DNA from 2 places in the Kitasatospora sp. NPDC040550 genome. Region 1 is predicted to be linked to the other one. Evidence: riboswitches for the same ligand, from Rfam matches in the RefSeq annotation. Region 1 holds a riboswitch; the other holds the start of a gene.
The links. A riboswitch is a leader RNA that binds a small molecule or an ion and turns the genes downstream of it on or off. The one in region 1 is predicted to bind glycine.
Positions count from the first base shown of each region.

Region 1 (4,799 bases):
GCGGGTGGGCGACCTTGGTCTCGATGACGCCCCAGATCAGGGCGACCACTGCGGCGACGGCGAACAGGCCGAGGGTCTTGGTGGAGGTCCAGCCCCAGTGGTTGCCCTGGCTGACCGCGACCAGCAGGGCGGAGAGCCAGCCGGCCAGGGTGAGCGCGCCGAGCGGGTCGGCGCCGCCCTCCTTGTCGGTCACCGGGTCGGTCGGGACCCGGAAGGCGACCAGGGCGACGGCGAGCAGGCCGAAGGCCAGGCCCATCCAGAAGATCGACTTGTAGTTCCAGTGCTCCAGCAGCAGGCCGGTCGCGACCAGGCCGAGGCCGGAGCCGACGCCCATCGAGGCGCTGATGGCGGCGACGCCGCCGGTCACCTTCCGCTTGGGCAGCTCGTCACGGACGATGCTGATCGCCAGCGGCATCACGCCACCGCCGGCGCCCTGGAGGACGCGGGCGACGATCAGCCAGGTGAAGGAGTGGGTGCAGACCGCCAGCGCCGAACCGGCGACCAGGCCGGCCAGCGAGATCAGCAGCATGGGCTTGCGGCCCCGGAGGTCGCCGAAGCGGCCCAGCAGGGGAGTCAGCACGGCCGCGGACAGCAGGTTGGCGGTCATCAGCCAGGTGATGTTCGACCCGGAGACGTCCAGTTCCTTGGCCAGCGAGGGCAGGATCGGGACGACCGCGGTCTGCACCACGCTGAACGACAGCATCGCCAGGATGAGGGCCGGCAGGACCCGGGCGTTGCTCTGCTTCTCGGCCGCGGTGGTGGGCTGTAGTGCCTCACTCACGGTTGCTTCCTCCCGTACATAGTGAATGAACTCAAGTAACTGTGCGGGTGGATAGTTCATGATGTCAAATATCGAGTGGTTAAGGTTTGGCAAAGTGGGGAACTGCGGCACACGACGAGGGCCCCGGACCGGAGTCCGGGGCCCTCGGGGGATCGGGGGATCAGGTGATCGGGGAAGGTCAGGCCAGCGGGCGCAGGGCGGCCGGCCGGGAGCCGTCGGCCGCGTGGACGAGCTGGGCGCCCGCCTCTCCCGGTACGGTGGCGGCCGTGTCGTCGTGGACCTCGACGTGCTCGCGGCGGAGCTCGTCCCGAACCACCTCCTCCTCCGTGTAGCGCTCCACCACCAGACGGACCCGCTCGATCGGGGCGAGGTACTTGCGGACCACCGGCCGCTCCTCACGGAGGGTGACCTCTTCGACCGCTTCGGCGATCTCCTTCTCGGTCAGCGAGGCCAGCTCGGCTTCGCTGACCGGCATCCGCTCCACCCGGACCCGCTCGCGGACCACCGGGACGCGGCGCTCGACCTCCTCGCTGGTCACGTACTTGCGCAGCTTCGCGCTGCCCAGCACGTGCCACTCGGTGGTGATGTCCAGCCGCTCCTCGCGGCAGGTGATCTCGACCGGGCCGCTGGGGGCCGAGGAGGCGGCGGTGCCGTTCGCGGCCGGGGTGGTCGCGGCGGGCTGCGGCTTCGGCTCGACCAGGTGGGCGGCGGCCGGCGCGGGGGCGGTGCCGTTGGCGATCGGTGCGGGGGTGCTGAGGGTCCGCACGTGGGCCTCCGTGGCGATGTCGGTGCTGGTGTGGGTCGTGCCGGTGCTGGTCGTGGTGATGGTGCCCGTCGCGGTCGTGGTCGGGGCGGGGTCGGGGGAGTGGAAGGCGATCGGCTTGGCGGCCGCGGCGGCCGTGGTGGTGCCGAAGTCGAGGTCCGGCCGGTCGTCCCGGGCGGGCTCCGCGGTGGCCGGACGGCCGTCCACGGGCGTGTCGAGGCCGTAGTAGCGGTAGAGCTGGAGCTCCTGGGCCGGCGACAGGTGCTGGCCCACGCCGAAGTCCGGCGAGTCCTTCACCAGCGACTTGTCGTACGGCACCCGGAGCTCGTCGCCGGAGAACTCGCTCGTGGTGAGCGGGACGAAGGCGTCCCGGCCGAAGATGCCGGTGCGGACGGCCGCCCATTCCGGATGCCCGGTGGCGTCGTCCAGGTACACCTCGTCCACCGTGCCGATCTTGTCCCCGTTGCGGTCGACCGCCTTGTGGCCGATGAGGTCCCTGGGGTCGATGTCGGTCTGCACTCTTTCCTCCAAGCGCTGCGCCTGCGGAACTCCCGCAGGTGAGGCGGTCGGAGCACCCGTCCTGTCCGCCACTTCACACCAAAAGCCATCAATCGGACGTGCGCGACCGGGGTGCGCCGGACGGGCTTCGCGCTGGGCCGTTCGGGGGACGCGCGTAGACCCGGAGTGACCCGACGCACCCGTGATCGGGAGGCCTCCCGCTGGTACCCTGGGCCGCGACCGCCGAGCCCGCTCGGGAGAGTCCCCGACAGCGAAAACCGCTGGTCGGGGCGCCGAAGGAGCAACTCCTCCCCGGAATCTCTCAGGCATCCGTACCGTGCGGGATAGGTCACTCTGGAAAGCAGGGCAGGACCGCCGGCGCGGGAGCCGGCGATCACCACCCTCACCGACGGTGCAAGCCGACGGCGCGCCACCGCGCGGCGTGCGGGCGAAGCTCTCAGGTCCCGATGACAGAGGGGGAGGCCTTTCGGGTCCGCCCGCCCAGGTCGGTCCGCTGTCCGCAGCGGCGCGACCGGCCGGCGTGCGTACCCCCGCCGGTCCGTGACCAGGAGGCCTCGACCACCATGAACGCCCAGCCGAACGCGGGACGCCCCACCAGCGCCTCGACCCTCACCGAGCTTGAGCTGGCCAGCCCCTTCGAGAACCGCCACATCGGCCCCGACGCCGCCGCGCAGGAGAAGATGCTGGCCTCCGTCGGCTACGGCTCGCTGGACGAGCTCGCCGCCACCGCCGTTCCCGAGGCGATCCGCTCCATCACCGCCCTCGACCTGCCCGCCGGCCGCAGCGAGGCGCAGGTCCTCGCCGAGCTGCGCGAGCTGGCCGGCCGCAACCAGGTGCTCCAGCCGATGATCGGCCTGGGCTACTACGGCACCTTCACCCCGCCGGTGATCCTGCGCAACGTCATGGAGAACCCGGCCTGGTACACCGCGTACACCCCGTACCAGCCGGAGATCTCGCAGGGCCGCCTGGAGGCCCTGCTCAACTTCCAGACCCTGGTCTCCGACCTGACCGGCCTGCCCACCTCCGGCTCCTCGCTGCTGGACGAGGGCACCGCGGCCGCCGAGGCGATGGCGCTGGCCCGCCGCGTCACCAAGGTCAAGGGCGGCGTCTTCCTGGTCGACGCCGAGACCCTGCCGCAGACCGTCGCGGTGATCAACACCCGTGCCGTGCCGACCGGCGTCGAGGTCGTCGTCGCCGACCTGTCCGAGGGCATCCCGGCCGAGATCGCCGAGCGCGGCGTCTTCGGCGTGCTGCTGCAGTACCCGGGCGCCACCGGCGTGGTCCGCGACCTCACCCCGGTGATCGAGCAGGCGCACGGCCTGGGCGCGATCGTCGCCGTCGCCGCCGACCTGCTGGCGCTGACCCTGCTCAAGTCCCCGGGCGCGCTGGGCGCCGACATCGCCTGCGGCACCTCGCAGCGCTTCGGCGTCCCGATGGGCTTCGGCGGCCCGCATGCCGGCTACCTCTCGGTGCGCGCCGAGTACGCCCGCTCGCTGCCCGGCCGCCTGGTCGGCGTCTCCGTCGACGCCGACGGCAACCGCGCCTACCGCCTGGCCCTGCAGACCCGCGAGCAGCACATCCGCCGCGAGAAGGCCACCAGCAACATCTGCACCGCCCAGGTGCTGCTCGCCGTGATGGCCTCGATGTACGCCGTCTACCACGGCCCGGACGGCCTGGCCGACATCGCCCGCCGCACCCACCGCTACGCCGCCGCCCTCGCCGAGGGCCTGCGGGCCGGCGGCGTCGAGCTGCTGCACGGCGAGTTCTTCGACACCGTCACCGCCGTCGTCCCGGGCCGCGCCGCCGAGATCGCCGCCGCCGCCCGCGCCAACGGCATCAACGTCTTCCAGGACGGCGAGGACCGGATCTCGGTCTCCGCCGACGAGACCACCACCCGCGAGCACCTGGCCGGCGTCTGGGCCGCGTTCGGCGTCCCCGCGGTCGAGGTCGCCGAGGCCGCCGACGCGCTGCCGGCCGCGCTGCTGCGCGAGGACGAGTACCTGACCCACCCGGTCTTCCACAGCCACCGCTCGGAGACCGCCATGCTGCGCTACCTGCGCCGCCTGTCGGACCGGGACTACGCGCTGGACCGCGGCATGATCCCGCTGGGCTCCTGCACCATGAAGCTCAACGCCACCACCGAGATGGAGGCGGTGACCTGGCCGGAGTTCGGCCAGCTGCACCCCTTCGCGCCGGTCGACCAGGCCGCGGGCTACCTGACCCTGATCCGCGAGCTGGAGCAGCAGCTGGTCGAGGTCACCGGCTACGACGCCGTCTCGATCCAGCCGAACGCCGGCTCCCAGGGCGAGCTGGCCGGCCTGCTGGCCGTCCGCGCCTACCACCACGCCAACGGCGACACCCAGCGCGACGTCTGCCTGATCCCGTCCTCGGCGCACGGCACCAACGCCGCCTCCGCAGTGATGGCCGGCATGCGCGTGGTCGTGGTGAAGACCCTGGTCGACGGCGACGTGGACGTCGAGGACCTCAAGGCCAAGATCGAGCAGCACCGCGACAACCTGTCGGTGCTGATGGTCACCTACCCGTCGACCCACGGCGTGTACGAGACCCAGATCACCGACATCTGCGCCCTGGTGCACGAGGCCGGCGGACAGGTGTACGTCGACGGCGCCAACCTGAACGCCCTGGTCGGCCTGGCCAAGCCGGGCAAGTTCGGCGCGGACGTCTCGCACCTGAACCTGCACAAGACCTTCTGCATCCCGCACGGCGGCGGCGGCC
Region 1 covers NZ_JBVIWC010000005.1:12,886-17,684, forward strand. The annotation lists gene ACZ58X_RS09685 (MFS transporter) at 1-781, opposite strand, end outside; gene ACZ58X_RS09690 (PRC and DUF2382 domain-containing protein) at 960-2,063, opposite strand; glycine riboswitch at 2,287-2,390, shown strand; gene gcvP (aminomethyl-transferring glycine dehydrogenase) at 2,627-4,799, shown strand, end outside.

Region 2 (4,799 bases), on a different contig from region 1:
TTGCGCAGGTCGACCAGGACCAGGTGGACGTCGGTGCCGCCGGACAGCACGGTGGCGCCGGCGTCGGCGACATCGGCCTGGAGCAGGCGCTCGGCGAGGATCTTGGCGCCCTCCAGGGTGCGCTGCTGGCGCTCCTTGAAGTCCTCCGAGGCGGCGACCTTGAAGGCGACGGCCTTGCCCGCGATCACGTGCTCCAGCGGACCGCCCTGCTGGCCCGGGAAGACCGCGGAGTTGATCTTCTTCGCCCACTCGGCCTTGGACAGGATGACGCCGCCGCGCGGGCCGCCCAGGGTCTTGTGGGTGGTGGTGGTGACCACGTCGGCGTACGGCACCGGGTTCGGGTGCAGGCCCGCGGCCACCAGGCCGGCGAAGTGCGCCATGTCCACCATGAGCAGGGCGCCGACCTCGTCGGCGACCCGGCGGAACGCGGCGAAGTCCAGCTGGCGCGGGTAGGCGGACCAGCCGGCGATGATCAGCTTCGGCTGGTGCTCCTTGGCCAGGCGCTCGACCTCGGCCATGTCGACCTGGCCGGTCTTCTCGTCGACGTGGTACGCGACCACGTTGTAGAGCTTGCCGGAGAAGTTGATCTTCATGCCGTGGGTCAGGTGACCGCCGTGGGCCAGGTTCAGGCCCAGGATGGTGTCGCCCGGCTGGATCAGCGCGAACATCGCGGCGGCGTTGGCCTGCGCGCCCGAGTGCGGCTGGACGTTGGCGTGCTCGGCGCCGAACAGGGCCTTCACCCGGTCGATCGCGATCTGCTCGACCACGTCGACGTGCTCGCAACCGCCGTAGTACCGGCGGCCGGGGTAACCCTCGGCGTACTTGTTGGTGAGTACCGAACCCTGGGCCTCCATGACCGCCACCGGGGCGAAGTTCTCGGAGGCGATCATCTCCAGCGTGGTCTGCTGGCGGTGCAGCTCGGCGTCGACCGCGGCGGCGATCTCCGGGTCGAGGGCGTGCAGGGACTGGTTGAGAACCGTCATGGTGTGGTCTTCCCGGGGAGGAGAGCGGAGGGACGGTGGGAGCGGGACGGACCGCCGTGCTGCGGCCCGCCCCGGCGGTGGCTCAGCCCTCGGCGTGGGTGAGCTCGTCGTACTGCGCGGCGCTGAGCAGCGTGTCGGTGGTCTCCACGCGCACCTTGAACAGCCAGCCGCCCTCGAACGGGGCGCTGTTGACCAGGCTGTTGTCGTCCAGGACGTCCTCGTTGACCTCGGTGACCTCGCCGGTCACCGGGGAGTACAGGTCGCTGACCGACTTGGTCGACTCCAGCTCGCCACAGGTCTCGCCGGCGGTCACCGTGTCGCCGACCGCGGGCAGCTGCACGTAGACGATGTCACCGAGCGCGTCGGCGGCGTGCTTGGTGATGCCGACCGTCGAGACACCGTCCTCGGCGGCGGTCAGCCACTCGTGCTCCTTGGTGTACTGCAGGTGCTGGGGGTTGCTCATGGCGTCATTCTCCAGGATGGGAAGCGGGTACGACGCAGCGGGCCGCCGCACGGACGGCTCCGACGTGCGCGGATGGGAAAACGAGGGGCGGCGACGGCCTCAGCGGGCGCGCTTGTAGAACGGCAGCGCCACGACCTGGACCGGCTCGTGCTTGCCGCGGACGTCCACCGCGACGGTGCTGCCGGGGGCGGCGTGGGCCGCGTCCACGTAGGCCATCGCGATCGGCTTGCCCAGCGTGGGGGACGGCGCGCCCGAGGTGATCCGGCCGATCGGGGCGCCCTCGGTGGAGACCACCGTGTACTCGGCGCGCGGCACCCGCTTGCCCTCGGAGACCAGGCCGACCAGCACCTTCGGGGGGTTGGACTCGGCCGCGGCGGCGGCCTGCTCCAGCGCCCGGCGGCCGATGAACGCGCCCTCGTTGGTGGTCTTGTCGAAGCGCACGACCCGGCCCAGACCGGCGTCGAACGGGGTCAGGTCGGTGGACAGCTCGTGCCCGTACAGCGGCATGCCCGCCTCCAGGCGCAGCGTGTCGCGGCAGGACAGGCCGCACGGGACCAGGCCGCGGCCCTCGCCGGCGGCGGTCAGCGCCCGCCAGACCGGCTCGGCGTCGGCCGGGGCGCAGAAGATCTCGAAGCCGTCCTCGCCGGTGTAGCCGGTGCGGGCCAGCAGCACGTCCTTCCCGGCCACGGTGGCCGGGAGGATCGCGTAGTACTTGAGACCGGGCAGGTCGGCGTCGGTGGTGTCGGCCAGGATCGCGGTGGCCTCCGGACCCTGGACGGCGATCAGCGCGTAGGTGTCGCGGTCGTCGGTGACGACGGCGTCGAAGCCCTTGGCCCGGGCGATCAGCTCGTCCAGCACCAGCTGGGCGTTGGAGGCGTTGGCGACGACCAGGAAGGCGTCCTCGCGCAGCCGGTAGACGATCAGGTCGTCCAGGATGCCGCCGTCCTCGGCGCAGATCATGGTGTAGCGGGCGCGCAGCTCGCCGAGCGCGGAGACGAAGCCGACCAGCGCGTGGTCCAGCATCTCGCCGGCCTGCGGGCCGGTGACGGTGATCTCGCCCATGTGCGAGAGGTCGAACAGACCGGCCTTGGTGCGGACCGCGAGGTGCTCCTCGCGCTCGCTGCCGTAGCGCAGCGGCATGTCCCAGCCGGCGAAGTCGGTCATGGTCGCGCCGAGGGCGCGGTGCAGCGCGTCGAGCGCGGTCAGGCGGAGGGACGACATGGCCAGGAACTCCTCGGTCGGGGCACTCAGGGGTGCACGCGCCGGACCGGACCCGCTCGGGGACCGACCCCGCGCGCGGGCATGCGGCGGCGTGGGTCTCCCCATCTGTCGTCGAACCTGAGAGCTTCACCGCCCACCTGCCCGCAGCCGGCACCAGCGTCGGCTGGTTCCAGCATCGGGGACAGGACGGCGGCTTGCACCGTGGGTGGGCGCGCGACCGGGTCGTGCGCCGCTTTCCAGATGTGCCTAACCCGCGCGGTAGGGGGGCCTGAGAGATTCCGGGGAGGACTTGCTCCTTCGGCGCCGGCTGTGCCCCCTGAGGGGCACTCCGGGCTCTCCCGCGCGGGTTCGAGCGGCCGGTGTGGAGTTGTGGGGGCCCGCGGCGCATGCCGTCGGACGCGCACATCATGGCACGTCCTCGCGGAGGAGGGGAGAGGGGACCCGGTCACACCGCGGCCGGGCGGACCCGGGCCCTAAAATCATCGCGTCGGCGCAGCAGTGGGCGGCCGACCCGGCCGTGGGCCGGATCGGCGGCGCATGGAGTACCCGGTGGAGCAGCAGCAGGGGTGGGGCGGGCCGCAGGCGGCGCCGTCGGGCGGGGCGTGGCCGGCGAACGAGCTGGAGCAGGTGCTGACGGCCGCGCTGGGTGACCCGGGGGCGACCCCGCGGGTGATCGAGGTGCTGGCCCGCAGCCAGGTGTGGATCCCGCTGCCGTCCGGGGGCGACCCGGCCGGGCAGTCGCTGGACCTGCCGACCGTCGAGCTGGCCGGGGCCCCGTACGTACCGGTGTTCTCCTCGCAGGAGGTGTTCCTGCAGCAGGCGCCGGGGATGGCCTTCGCGGTCGCGCCGGCCTGGGAGTTCGCCCGCGGGCTGCCGCTGGGCGTGGGCATCGCGGTCAACCCGGAGGCGGCGGTGGGCATCCCGGTGCCGCCGCAGGGCGTGGCGGAGCTGCGGCGCGGCCCCCGGGAGGATCGCTGGGAACAGCAGCCGGAGGGGCCGACGGGCGGCCGGGTGGCCCTGCGGGAGCCGGTGCCGGGCGAGGATCCGGAGCACTTCCTGGCCGTCTGCCGGGCCGAGCTGTCGGCCTTGCCGGGGGTGTTGACCGCGCGCCGGGCACTGGCCAGCATCGAGGGCGAGCCGACCGTGATGTTCGTGGGCGTGCAGCTGGATCCGGCGGCCCCGGCCGACCCGGGGGCGGTGAACGAGGCGCTCGGCCGGGCGCTGGGAACCGCACCGCTGCCGGGCGGCGTCCACCTCGTGCTGCTCGACCTCGCCGACGACCCGGTGGTCGAGTGGTTGTTGACCCGGGTCATGCCCTTCTACTCGCGGGTGTGAGCGGGGATCCTTCACAGGCACGTCGCCGTGGCGGCGGCCGGTGCCGCGCCATAGGGTGCGTGCAGGCGGCTGACGGGCCGGCGGGTTCAGGAAAGAGGCGCGGCGAGGTGGGCGCATGAGTGCGGGAACGGGAGCGGGCGGGGCGCCGGGGCCCTGGGGCCAGGCACCGGCCGGGCGCCCGGGCGCGGACCCGGGCGGGCTGGAGCAGGCTCTGCGCGAGGTCGCGCCGGAGCGCTTCGACGCGTACGAGCGGCTGCTGCACGCGCTGGCCGACGGCCGGGTCTGGATGCTGCTCTGGCACGGTACGCCGGGCAGCCCGGACGCGCAGTACGGGAACATGGAGATCAGCGGCCACGGCTACGCGCCGGCCGTCACCTCGCCCGAGCAGCTGACGGCCTCCGGCTGGGCGCGGGCCCACGAGGTCATCTCGGGGCGGGAGATCGCCGCCTCGCTGTACCGCACCCGCTGGGGCCTGTGGCTGAACCCGCACGCGCCGGGCGGCGGGGTTGGCGTGCCCTGGGCGGACCTGCGGCGGGTCGCCGCGGGCCTGGACCGGCTGCCGGCCGGTCCGTTGAAGCTGAGCGAGCCGCAGGTCGACGCGCAGCAGTTCTTCGCCCTGCTGGAGCGGCAGGCCGGTGAGGTGCGCGCGGTGCGGGCGCTGCGCCGGGCCTGGGTGCAGCCGGCGGTGGGGGAGCCGTACCTGGCGATCGGCCTGGACCTGTACGAGAGTTCGCCGCCGGCCGTGGAGGCGGTGCGGGCGTTGATGCAGCGCGCGATCGCGGTGGCCCCGGAGGGGC
Region 2 covers NZ_JBVIWC010000007.1:47,751-52,549, reverse strand. The annotation lists gene glyA (serine hydroxymethyltransferase) at 1-983, opposite strand, end outside; gene gcvH (glycine cleavage system protein GcvH) at 1,066-1,446, opposite strand; gene gcvT (glycine cleavage system aminomethyltransferase GcvT) at 1,546-2,667, opposite strand; glycine riboswitch at 2,914-3,018, opposite strand; gene ACZ58X_RS12680 (enhanced serine sensitivity protein SseB C-terminal domain-containing protein) at 3,205-4,002, shown strand; gene ACZ58X_RS12675 (enhanced serine sensitivity protein SseB C-terminal domain-containing protein) at 4,118-4,799, shown strand, end outside.
Region 2: another riboswitch for glycine. It lies ahead of gcvT (glycine cleavage system aminomethyltransferase GcvT); the one in region 1 lies ahead of gcvP (aminomethyl-transferring glycine dehydrogenase).